Regions from separate parts of the Methylocaldum szegediense genome, predicted to be linked through region 2. Evidence: riboswitches for the same ligand, from Rfam matches in the RefSeq annotation. Region 2 holds a riboswitch; the other holds the start of a gene.
What was found. A riboswitch is a leader RNA that binds a small molecule or an ion and turns the genes downstream of it on or off. The one in region 2 is predicted to bind cyclic di-GMP.
Positions count from the first base shown of each region.

Region 1 (6,210 bases), 800 kb from region 2:
AACACCTTCACCACTACCGATCCTTCGGAGACGGATGGCTGGGTGTATGGCGGCGTAGGAAACCCGTCTTATCCGGTCGCGTCACCCGGATGGGTGGGAACCGAAAGCCCGACCACGTTGCCTTTCGGTTATGCCGGCAAAGCTCATCTCAACTGGGCGGCCGAGCTTCATAACGCGGGCGACTCGCTGGAAATCTCGAGCGCGGACGCGCTAGCGAGGTATGGCGTTACTGTGGAAATCGATACCGGCGCAGGGGCTTGGCAGGATGCCAGCGCAACGCCGACCGGCTGGAAACATCAGACCGATATCGGTTTGATCATGGCGCACGAAACCATGTGGGTGACCCTGAACCCCTCGGTCGTGACGGGGACCGGTTACGACATTCAAAATTTCGGCATCACCGTTTTCACCGGCATGGATACCAATACCGGTAGTTATTCCCACCATGGCGCCTGGAATTGTCCTGAATGTGCGACGCCGAGACCTTACGAAGCCGATAATCCGTTCGGCACAGTTGGTTTGACCTATCTGACGCACGATGGCACCGTCGACGCTGTAAACGGTTTGACCTTTCTGGCCGAGGCGGGTCAGGTTTACTCGATCTACTTGGGTGGGGCCGGCGTCGGGCATTGGGGATCGAATATCGCCGAATACAGGCTGCTGATCAGCACCGCTCCGGTTCCTATTCCCGCCGCCGTTTGGTTGTTCGGCAGCGCGCTGGCCGGCATAGTCACGATCGGATATCGCCGCAAGAACGGCACGCCTAGCCTCGCCTGAGTAAACGCGGCAATGACGGACGCGTCCATCATCTCCTCTAGCATCTAAAACAACCGGGCGAATTGTGTGGAATCACCTATCGCTTTGTGTGTTTTGCCCTGGTCGTGGCGTTTGAATGAGGTTTATATGGCTGATTTAACGTCACTTTTTCGTGGCATGTTTGTTGTTTTGGATGTCAGTGCGAAGTTCGCTGCATGGCGGGCTCGAGTCTGAGCGTGATAGCAAGGATCGGTAAGGATAAGGAGTCGACCGGCACGGAGTGCCCGAAGGACCGTTGTCGGACGGACCGTTATGGGTCCGTTCCAATCGCCACACCCGCCGCGAGGCGGGGTCGGAAAGCTTCGGGTCTCGACGCCGAGAAGCGTTCGAGATGGCCGGGCCGCCTCCCGTGTGATGGGGAGGACTGCGGCGCAGCTCCATTGGCACGGTGAGGCGCCGCGGACATCACTGTTAACGAGTGTTTCGGACGAGACCACTAACAGTGACGGGGACGAATCATAATATGAAAACCACCGTAACAGTACTGGCCTTGATAGGCGCAGTAGGTGGCGCAGTGTCGACTACTTCGGCGCACGCTCACGCCACGTTCAATATCGCGGGTTACGGCGACGGCGCAGCCGGCAGCATCAACGGCAACGATGGTACGCCCGGTACTGATGCCGGCGGGGTCTGGACGAACGGAGGCGTCGGTTATACCGGAGCGCTGCCGGTCATGTGGTACGCCGGAATGCACAGTGCGACCAGCACTCGCACCATCGAAACCGGTACACCGACGTCAGCCAACGGCAACAGCCTACAGCGGCAGATCGCCGATTTTAACGCGAGTAACGATTCGGACCTCCCTACGGACCGAATGCTCCGGGTCGGGGGTTCGTCCTGGTCCGATCCGGCCAACGGCGGACAAGGTTGGGGACATGGTTTGGATTTCGGGCTGATCCATTGGTCCTGCGGCGGAAGTGTGCAGGGCTGTCTCGATGCCGGCATCTCAGGCTTTAAGCTCACTTTGGCAGACGACCTCGCTGATGGCGGCGCTAATCTCAAGCTTGGCTACGCGCTTTACGGCGGTTGGGATAGAGGATCCGAGGCGTTCAGGCATGACACCTTTGTCACCTCGCCGGTCCCGGTAAGCAATCCACTCGGCTCCAACGATCTCACCCTCATTGGTTGGGGGGTGGCATCTGCGGTCGGGGAAACCCTGTCGCAGACATTCGACCTCAATACCCACCACGGCGGCGAGTACACCGTCATCATCGGCGCTTTGGGGGGCGTAGACGGCAACTATCAGCTGACCATAGAACCAGTGGTTCAGCCGGTTCCGATTCCGGCCGCCGTTTGGCTCTTCGGTAGCGCCTTGGTAGGCGTAGTCACTATCGGGTGGCGCGCGCCACGACCGACCGCGACATAGTTGGACGCGCGGAGCTTGAACTCGCCCAGGCGGAACGGCTCCCCGGGCGTACCTGAGCAATTTCTCCGAGGACCAGTCGAAATGCCCCGTTTCATCAGACCACGAGCTGCACTAGTCCAGGGCGGCACAGGCGGCATTTTCGGGCGTTGGCGTTTTTGCCGGGTGTTGCAGCCGTACTTGAACGAAAAACACGAGCGTAACGACAGGATCGTCGAATGCCGGTGGAGTCGGATACCGATACGTCCTTGCGACAGACGCAGCATTACCACCGCATGGGGCCTGGCGGTTGGTGTATCCACCGCCGCGTGGTCGGCATAGCCGTCCGGCAGCTACGCTCGCCCTTAAGATCCGATCCTGGTACAAGTCCGTGAAGAACAAAAAAATTCTTTTCCCGATTGTTTTGGCGCTTCTCGTTGGAAGTGCGATTCCCTATCTCCCGATTACTGGTAGCGACGATTCGGAACCGGCGTGGGCGACCGGCCACGGTGATATCGAAACCCTGAAGCGGATATATGACCGCTGGAAAGCGAACTATGAGGCTAGCGGTGGCGACCGAATCCTGACGATCCCACTGGCCTATTCGAAGGCTCTTTCCGGTGAATTCAGCCGGGCAAGAGGTCGGATGCGGCTAGACCTTTTCGATGGCTGGCTGACCGTCGAAGTCAAAGGGCTCGACGCCGGAGACTACGCGGTCTGGTTGATCGACAACAAGACCGGATGGCCCCGAGCGACGGCAAAAGACAAAGGGAACAACCAGCTGAACCTGGGACAACTTGAGCTAGCCGCCGACGGAAAGCGAGTCTTAAAGACTCGACTCGATGGTCTCGGCATGAGCGGATTCACCCTCGACCTGGTTGCAATTACAAGAGGGGATCGCGAACCCGAAAAAGGCGGTGTGCTGTACGGCACCCCCAGCTTCATGCAACGGCTTTATTACGGGGACAAACCGTGGACTGTGACCCGTGTGGGTAACGTGTCGGAGATTCAGCTGGCTAACGCGGCGAAACCATTCGAATTCCTGCTGCCTAAGATCGCTCATGCCCGCGTAAACGGAATCGATCAAGCCCTCGGAAATAAGACCAAAAAGAAGAAAGAGAGCGATCTGGATGCGGTCCTCGGCGCGCAGATAGCCCGCGGTCGAGAGATTTTCGTGAACGAAACCTTCCGCGGTAACGGACGCACCTGTGCCACCTGTCACCGCCCGGACAACAATCACACGATCGATCCCAAATACATTCTCAAGCTTCCGAAGACGGACCCTCTGTTCGTGGCCGAATACAACCCGGCACTAAGGAACTTGGAGAAACCGGAACTGCTCCGCCAGTTCGGTCTGGTGCTGAGCAATGTGGATGGCTTCGACCGGCCCGGCGTGATGCGCGGTGTGCCTCACACATTGGCGCTGGCGACCTCCATCGGAACCGAGCTTCTGGAAGACGGCGGCGAATTCGCGGAGGACGCGCAATTTGCCAACGCAGTTGGCTGGTCTGGAGACGGCGCACCGGGAGACGGTTCGCTGCGGCTATTTACACAGGGTGCCATCGCCCAGCACATGACCCGGACGCTGAAGCGGGTTCCAGGGGTGGATTTCCGGCTCGCAACCGACGAGGAATTGGACGCGTTGGAGGCCTACCTGTTGTCCCTGGGCCGTAGCGAGGACCTTGTGTTGGCCGATCTGAAGTTTACGTCCCCGCTGGTGGAGCGAGGAAAGCAGTTGTTCGACACCAAGGAGAATCCTGTCGACGCCAACGGCAAACCCATTTTCGGTCAGACCGCCAACTGCAATGGCTGCCATGAAAACGCCGGTGCTAACAGTTCGACGACCAAGAAAAATCCCACCCGTGACACCGGCGTGGAGAATATGCGCGATCAGCCTGCGCGTCTGGTTGACGCGAGCGTTCCCTACGATGGCGGATTTGGCAAGGAGGCGCACCACGCGAGAACAGATTGCGGCCCGGATTATGACCAGCCTTGCTACGGAGACGGGAGGTTCAACACGCCGTCGTTGATCGAAGCGGCCGATACGGCGCCGTTTTTCCACAACAACAGCGTCAGCACCATCGAGGAAGCGGTGGCTTATTACACCACCGATGCTTTCAATCTCTCGCCGGGGTCGTTGACTTCGTCTGGCAAGAACCGGCAGGTCAAGCTCGATTCTTCGCAGGTCGTGGCCGTAGCGATGTTCCTTCGCACTCTCAACGCGCTGGAAAACATACGGAGTTCCAATCGACTGGATCAGCAAGCGCTGGCATTGGGGGATAAAAACGCGACAGAGGTCATTCGGCTGGCCGCAGCCGATACCAAGGATGCCATCGAAGTTCTGACGGAGGGCGTTCTGATCGTATATCCCGAAGCCGTGAATTACCTCCGTCAGGCATTGAAGCTTGAGAGGAAGGCCGCCTCCGGACGTGCCTGGGGTCAACGCAACGAACTGTTAGCTAGAGCGATCCAGCTAAAGGAAAAAGCGCGCGACTCGATGGTTACCCGGCCAGAGGAAGGCATCTCTGTGGCAGCGGCGGGCCACGCGCCCTCTCGGGAGCGGAAGAAGTAGGGTACGAGCACGTGTGTTCGGCACACCGTTCCAATATTAGCAAGGAGTAGGGCGCGATGGTTGTAGGCCGGTGCGTTCTGCATCCTGCATGTGAGGGATCCTGGCACGAGACGGACACAGTTCTTTGTCTGTGGCCGTCATCCCTGGATTTTGTTTGGGGCTGTGCGTTGCTCACCCCATCCCTGGGGTTCGCCCCATGGGCCCGCCTGTGGCGGTCCAAAACCGTTCCCGACGGTTTTGTGCTCACCCCATCCCTGGGGTTCGCCCTACGGGCCCGCCTATGGCGGTCCAAAACTGCGCTCGACCGGTTTTACCTATCCAAGGTTCTGCCCGTGTGGCGGCTTGGCGACAGAGTTTGGAGCAGGTGGGCCGAATGTTCTTTCTTGAGATAGGCAGGTAAGGAAAACGTTTAATCACAGCCTCTAAGCGGCGAAGGAAAGGTTGATCGTGAAAAAAGTAGCGTTAATCACTGGCACAACCGGGCAGGACGGGGCGTATTTGGCGGAGTTTCTGCTGGAGAAGGGCTATGAGGTGCACGGCCTCAAGCGCCGGGCCTCGCTGTTCAACACGGACCGTATCGACCACCTATACCAGGACCCGCATGTCGAAGGCCGTTCCTTCATACTCCACTACGGCGATCTGACCGATGCGACCAACCTGATCCGCGTGGTACAGCAGGTCCAGCCTGACGAGATCTACAACCTCGGCGCGCAGAGCCATGTGCAAGTCTCGTTCGAAACCCCGCTGTATACCGCAGATACGGATGCACTCGGCACGCTGCGGTTATTAGAAGCGATCCGCATTCTCGGATTGGCGGAGAAGACTCGGTTTTACCAAGCTTCCACTTCGGAACTGTACGGCAAAGTCCAGGAAATCCCGCAGACTGAAACCACACCGTTCTACCCGCGCTCACCGTACGCTGCGGCGAAACTCTACGCCTACTGGATCACCGTCAACTATCGCGAGGCTTATGGCCTGTATGCGTGCAACGGAATCCTGTTCAACCACGAGTCGCCTCTGCGCGGAGAGACTTTCGTCAGCCGAAAGATCACCCGGGGATTGTGCCGAATCAAGCTCGGCCTGCAGGACCGCCTGTATCTTGGCAACCTGGACGCGAAACGCGACTGGGGCCATGCCAGGGACTATGTCGAAATGCAATGGCTTATGCTGCAACAGGAGGCTCCGGACGACTATGTCATCGCGACAGGCGTTCAGTACAGCGTGCGCGACTTCGTGACGCTCGCCGCAGCAGAACTCGGAATTGATTTGGTATGGAAGGGAAGCGGGTTAGGCGAACGAGGCATCGACGCCGCGACCGGCCGAACCCTGGTGGCAGTCGATCCGCGGTATTTCCGGCCGACGGAAGTCGACACCCTGCTCGGTGATCCGAGCAAGGCACGGGAGAAGCTTGGCTGGAAACCTCGTATCAGCTTCGAGAATCTGGTCAAGGAAATGGTCCGAGAAGATCTGAAGGAAGCGG
Region 1 covers NZ_OX458333.1:1,223,061-1,229,270, forward strand. Annotated here, with positions in the region: gene QEN43_RS05140 (VPLPA-CTERM sorting domain-containing protein) at 1-777, shown strand, start outside; cyclic di-GMP riboswitch class I at 1,076-1,164, shown strand; gene QEN43_RS05145 (hypothetical protein) at 1,280-2,182, shown strand; gene QEN43_RS05150 (hypothetical protein) at 2,550-4,730, shown strand; gene gmd (GDP-mannose 4,6-dehydratase) at 5,175-6,210, shown strand, end outside.
Region 1: it holds a riboswitch for cyclic di-GMP, as region 2 does, so the genes downstream of both, QEN43_RS05145 (hypothetical protein) here and QEN43_RS08580 (hypothetical protein) in region 2, are expected to answer to the same signal.

Region 2 (6,210 bases):
CAAATTGTGCCCGGTGGTCTTAACGCCAATGGCTGCAGTGGAGCCGGAAGTGGGTTCGAGTGCGCCGACTGGATGACTCTCGGTAGCTTTGGCGTTCCGGTTGAGACCGATGACAATCTACTGAGCTGGACTTTTGAGATCACCGTGGCTGCCGGCCAATTCTTCGGGTTCGAAGGTACAACCGATGACCCGGCGAGCATAAAGATGCGTTTTCTGGATGGTTCAGGCAAAAAAGTGGACAAACTTCTTTCCGAGAATATCTGGATTCAGGAGCCCCTTGTTCCGCCCCCAACTGGCCCTGATGACCCTCCCCCAACTGGCGGTGATAACCCTGTACCCGAGCCTGGCGTTCTGTCCCTCTTGGTTGCAGGCGTTCTCGGATTACGGGCAACGATCAGAAGAAGGAAAGTTTGATTCAGGTTTCGAGGGTTAATCAAAAACGCCGGTCAGTGACCGGCGTTTTTTTGTGTGTCTTGTTAAAGATGAATCGAAGTTTATTGTGACCACCGAAACCGATTGCCACTCTTCGCTTCTAAATTGATCGATGGGCTCTCTTTAGAGAACATCTTTGGATACGCCAGACCTTGCTAAACGCTTTATTTATACACCTGAATCGAAGTCTGGCTCATGTTACCCGCCGTATCGGTGCCAATCAGCGTGATCGTGTGCGGTCCTTTGGCGACCTTGTTCGTAGTCCAGTTGTAGGAGATCGAGCTGCCGCTGGTTGAAGCCGTCACGGCGCCGTCGATGGCTAGCTTCAACTCTTTCAGTTTGACGTTATCGCTGCCACTGCCGGTAATTTTGGTTGGATTACTGACTGTTATGCCATTGGAGGGGCTAGTGATTTTAACCGTAGGCGGCGTTGTATCGACGCTGTTAGCCGTCGTGGTTGCCGATGCGGTATTGGAGAAGGCGGAGTTGCCGACGCTGTTATAGGCGTAGACGCGATAGGAATATTTAGTGCCCGCGTTAAGACCGGTGTTGGTGAAGCTGGTGACATTACCGCCGAGCGAAGCGATTTCGCTCCAATTTACCCCATCCTGAGAGCGCTGCACTTTGAATCCGGTTTCGTTGTTTGACTTATCCGCCCAAGTCAGGACGATGGTGCTGGATGATTGAGTCGATGCTGCCAAACTCGTCGGGGCAGTCGGAACCGTAGGCGTCGTAGTGACCGAGGGCCGGAAGCTGGCGACGGTGGCGGCGGTTCCGTTCATGGAACGGGCAGTGTCCTGGTAGTTCGCAACGCCGGTTGGCTGTCCGTTGTAATAGACGTTGGGGTTAGAGAAATACGGGACCCGCGGCGAATTGCAAGCGTAGGACATGACATCGTGAAATACCCCGCATAGCCGGTAGCCATACGAATAAGGGAAAACGCCGGCATTGGACGAATTGTCTGGATCGTGGGTATTGCCTTGGTTATGACCTAGCTCATGCGCGAGGCTATGGTTGCTGAGACAGTTGTACTTGGAATCGTCATGCACGACGGCGAAGGCATACGGAGCAAACCAGGACCCCAAGCTTGTCATCACATAGGCGATACCGCAGTAGTTGCTATCGGTCGTTATCAGTGCCACCTGGTCGGCTCCGTATTGGTTACGCAAGGCGTGTACCTCATCCATTTTGCCGTCGTTAGTGCCTTGGACATCCGACAAGCTTTTGGACATGTCGCCCGTCTCGGTGTAGCTGACTTCGGCCATTTTTACCAAGTTCAGCTGCATGTCGATTTGGCTGTTCAAGTAGGCCTGATTGGCTTTGGTAACGGCGTTGATGATCTTGGCTTCAATGCCGTCTTGTCCTCCGGCATTGGCACGGGCCTTGGGTGTGTATACCACCAGCAGATCGATGACTTGCCCGGTGCTGGCGGCCGCGGTGAAGGGGGCGTCCAAGGACGTCGATGTACCGCCTAAATCGTTGGCGGAGCCGATATCCGGTTCGATGGGTTCAGCATTAGGGGCCGTTTTGCTGGGATCGATCTGGCGAACGGTATGCGTTTTATTGCCGGCGTAAGCGATCTCGAACATTCTGCCGTCATCCATCACAACGGTTCCAAACATCGCTCGTCCCCGAACGGAGAGAATCACCTCGCTGCTGCCCTCTTGTCCTTCGATATGACCGACCCAGGATAAACGGCCGTCGATATCTTCGATGCGATCGCGGATGGCGGTAACCGTGGTGTCGTCGAACAGTTCGAGGGTGAGCGTATCCGCTTTTACCGCATTGAAGTCGATTGCTACACCCCGTCCGCGCCCTTGATGGCTTTGATCGGCGCCTTAGCCTGCACAGGCAGGGTCAGATTCGTGTCGCTGAATAAGCGTTGAGGCGGTGCCGCATGGACAACATCTGCAGTGGACACTGCAGCTACAAACGCGCCGGCCAGTCCCAGGAAATTCTTGCGGCGTGTGGTAGTGAATTGAGGATGTTGAGGCTTGTTGTTCACGTTAAAGTCCCCTAGGGAGTCGAGTTGACGGCGAAGGTCTCGGGAAACCCGCAGGGACGGACGAGTCGAAGCAATGTTCGACTTGAACTGGCAATCCCGCTGTCATAGGAGGCTGGCTCCCGTAGACCGGTAACTTTGCGTCACCACCTTTCGATGGTTTTGCCTTTTTCAGATCAAACGGCGTTCAGTCGGCAGCTTGATTTCTGTGTAGCAATAAGAATGGTCTAAATTTCTGGAATTTGTGTGATCGAGTCGGCAAAAAAATGATGTCGGCTGTTTCATGTGCCTGTTGACTATTCTTTTTCTTTCTATGTTGGCCGTGACCCGTAATCCGCTCGCCCGGTGTCGCCCCGCGAAGCTCTGAACGAGTGGATTCCGCTCATGCCCTTCGACAGGACTGTCTTGAGCTAAGCCGAAAGGCTCGGAACGGGCCAATCGGAAGCCTTCTTCAGAGTTTCCTTGAAGGTACGTGGAGTCCACGGCTTGCCGCCAACGTAGGTCAAGCGTGATCTAGGGTCGTGGCGGTTATAGCATGCTGTATGCCAACCGGTTTGTACGGTACTGGTCAACCTTCCGAATGCTTGAAATCTCGAAGGTAGAGCGGGGGTGACATCAGAAGAAGGGCGCCTCAGATGGCCCGGTTGAACGAAGAATCGTCTCCGTCCGGCAACAGCCTAAGGTTGCACGCGACCCTGTATTGCAATAAGAAAATGAGGAAACACGCTGCTGGTCGGTTATTTACCCGACCATGCTAGTTGGCGACACCGGCTTAGAGCAGCGTTCGTATAACTGCGTGGTCGGCATAAAGCTGCTGACGGAATGTTTCTATCGCAGTCTCGTTCCGTTCTAGACGTGGGATATCCACTGGAATATCGCAAATTACGGAAGTGGGCTGCGACGATAAGAAGATCAGGCGGTCGGCGAGTTCTATCGCTTCGCGGAGATCGTGGGTGACGAACAGCACCGTGTGCGGACGTTCCTGCCAGAGCGTGACCACCAATTCGCGGACACGGCGGGCAGTGGGTGGGTCGAGGGACACGAACGGTTCGTCCATGAGCAAGAGGTCAGGGTTGACGGCGAACGCGCGCACTAAGGCGACGCGGCGGCTCATGCCCAACGACAACCGTTCCGGAAAAACATTCTGGGCGTCGGCAAGCCCGACCACCTCGAAAAGATGATCGATGTAGGCGGGATCTGCCTCCTTCGGGAGAGCCAGTTCGATGTTTTCCCGTACCGTGCGCCAAGGAATAAGGCGCGGATTCTGAAAGACATAACCGATGTGTGGTTTATCCGTGTCGGTTTCGATTCGGACTGAGCCTTCAAAATCCCGGTCCAGTCCGGCTGCTATATTTAGTAACGTTGTTTTGCCGCACCCTGATGGGCCGACGAGGCAGGCGAACTCGCCGGAACCGAGTCTTATGGACAAGTCTTTAAGTATTAGGGGAGCTTCCGTCTCTCCTTTGGGTCGATAGGTTTTTCTGACGATTTGGATTTGAATCGCAGTCATCGGCGCCACCTCTGGGCATGGCGATCGAGGGGCTTGAGTATCCCGACCTCGATCAACTGAATGACAACGACGAAGGCGATGGTGTAAGCGAGAATGGCAGACACGTTGAACATCTGAAAGAACAGGTGCAACTGAAATCCCATGCCGTTGCTGCGCCCGAGAAGCTCTACGACCAAAATGATCTTCCAAATGAGCGCAAGACCGGTGCGAGAGGCGGCGATAAAGAAGGGATACAGCTGCGGCCAAACGATATGGCGTAGAGTCTTATACCGGCCGAACCGATACGCTTCGGCCATTTCCAAGAGATCCCGGTCCAGCGTTCGCGCGCCTTCCCGCAAGGTGACAATGACATTGGGCAGTTTATTGATCACGACGGCCGCAATGGCGGCGCTCTCGACCAGCCCGAACCAGACATAGCACAGAATGATGATCACCAGGGCCGGAATATTCAGAAAAAACACCAGCCAGCTATCGAAAAAGCGATCCAGTTTTTCGTGGCGGCCCAGAAATATACCTATGGCGGTGCCGAGGCTCATCGCCAAACCGAAGCTGACGGCCAGCCTCGCGAGTGTCACACCGAGATGGTACGGCAGCGTACCTGACCGAATTTCGGACAGAAACACTTCGAAAACATCCACGGGAGACGGCAGTAACGGCGATTTGAAGACGAGGGCGGCAACCTGCCAAATAGCGAGCAGCGCCGCGATCGAACTTACCGGGTAGAAAAATGCGGCGCGCATGAAAAAGAAATAGACGACAAAGCGATGTGACAGACGACTGTACAAGAACGACGTGCTATTTTAAGCGTTTGGGGACGTTTGTGATAAACAATCTGTCCTTCGAGATCAAAATTAGCATTTTTTTGAAAACGATTGCGGGCACATGACGGACATACCATCCGATTCCGAAGTCTCCCAAAGCCGGAACGATCGCATCAGCAACCGGCTAAAACTGCGTCGCATTGCCATCGACACTTATAGGGAGAATGTCGCCTATCTCCATCGGGAGTGTTCGGTTTATCGGGCCGAAGGCTTTCAGGCGCTCGCCAAGATCGTGGTTTATTGCAACGGTGAACGAATCGAGGCGGTATTGAATGTAGTAGACGATGACCGAATCGTCACTCCCGATGAATTAGGCCTTTCCGAACAAGCCTTCAGTCAGTTATGCGCGGCGGAAGGACATGAAGTCCGGGTGGCACAAGCGGAACCGCCGGCGTCTATGGATGCGGTGCGCCGAAAGATTAGCGGGGAGCGCCTGAGTTACGATGACTATATCGCCATCACGCGCGACATCGCGAACCGCCGTTATTCGAAAATGGAGATGGCAGCCTTTTTGGTCGCGACCGGGCAAAACGGCCTGGATCGGGACGAAGTGCTGCTCTTGACCAAGGCTATGCTGGCCACGGGAAGCAGGATCGACTGGAACGAGCCATTGGTTGCTGACAAGCATTGCATCGGCGGCATTCCCGGCAACCGGACGTCCATGTTGGTGGTGCCCATCGTGGCGGCGCACGGCACTTTGATTCCGAAAACATCGAGCCGCGCCATCACCTCGCCTGCCGGTACGGCGGATACGATAGAGGTATTGGCCCGCGTTGATCTCTTGCCGGAAACCCTGGACAAGCTGGTTCGTGTCGAGCGCGGCTGTCTGGTCTGGGGCGGAACCACCCGCTTGGCTCCCGTAGACGACATGCTGATTTCGGTGGAACGCCCTTTGGGCATCGATTCGCAGGGCCAGATGGTGGCATCGATTCTATCCAAGAAACTCGCCGCGGGGGCGACGCACCTCCTTCTGGACATTCCGGTGGGGCCGACGGCCAAAGTTCGGCACATGCGCGATGCGATGCAGTTGCGAAAACTTTTCGAGTATGTCGGGGATCGCTTGGGACTCTATTTAGAGGTCATGATCACCGACGGCAGACAGCCTGTCGGCCGCGGCATCGGACCCGTTCTCGAGGTGCGCGACGTCATGCAAGTCTTGGAAAACGACCCAGGCGCACCAACCGATTTGCGGGAAAAATCCTTGCGATTGGCGGGCCGCATCATCGAATTCGACCCCGATGTACGCGGCGGTCAAGGCTATGCCATCGCTCGAGAAATATTGGAGTCCGGGCGAGCCCTGGAAAAAATGAACCGCATCGTTATGGCACAAGGTGTGCAAGAACGAAAATTCGAGTTGGGTAAGCTGACGCACGAAGTCTGTGCCGATCGCGAGGGATGGGTGACCCAAATCGACAATTTCTTTCTCGCACGCATTGCCCGATTGG
Region 2 covers NZ_OX458333.1:2,024,278-2,030,487, reverse strand. Annotated here, with positions in the region: gene QEN43_RS08590 (PEP-CTERM domain protein) at 1-414, shown strand, start outside; gene QEN43_RS08585 (M12 family metallo-peptidase) at 597-2,036, opposite strand; gene QEN43_RS08580 (hypothetical protein) at 2,231-2,437, opposite strand; cyclic di-GMP riboswitch class I at 2,524-2,611, opposite strand; gene QEN43_RS08575 (ABC transporter ATP-binding protein) at 3,207-3,944, opposite strand; gene QEN43_RS08570 (ABC transporter permease) at 3,941-4,684, opposite strand; gene QEN43_RS08565 (thymidine phosphorylase family protein) at 4,827-6,210, shown strand, end outside.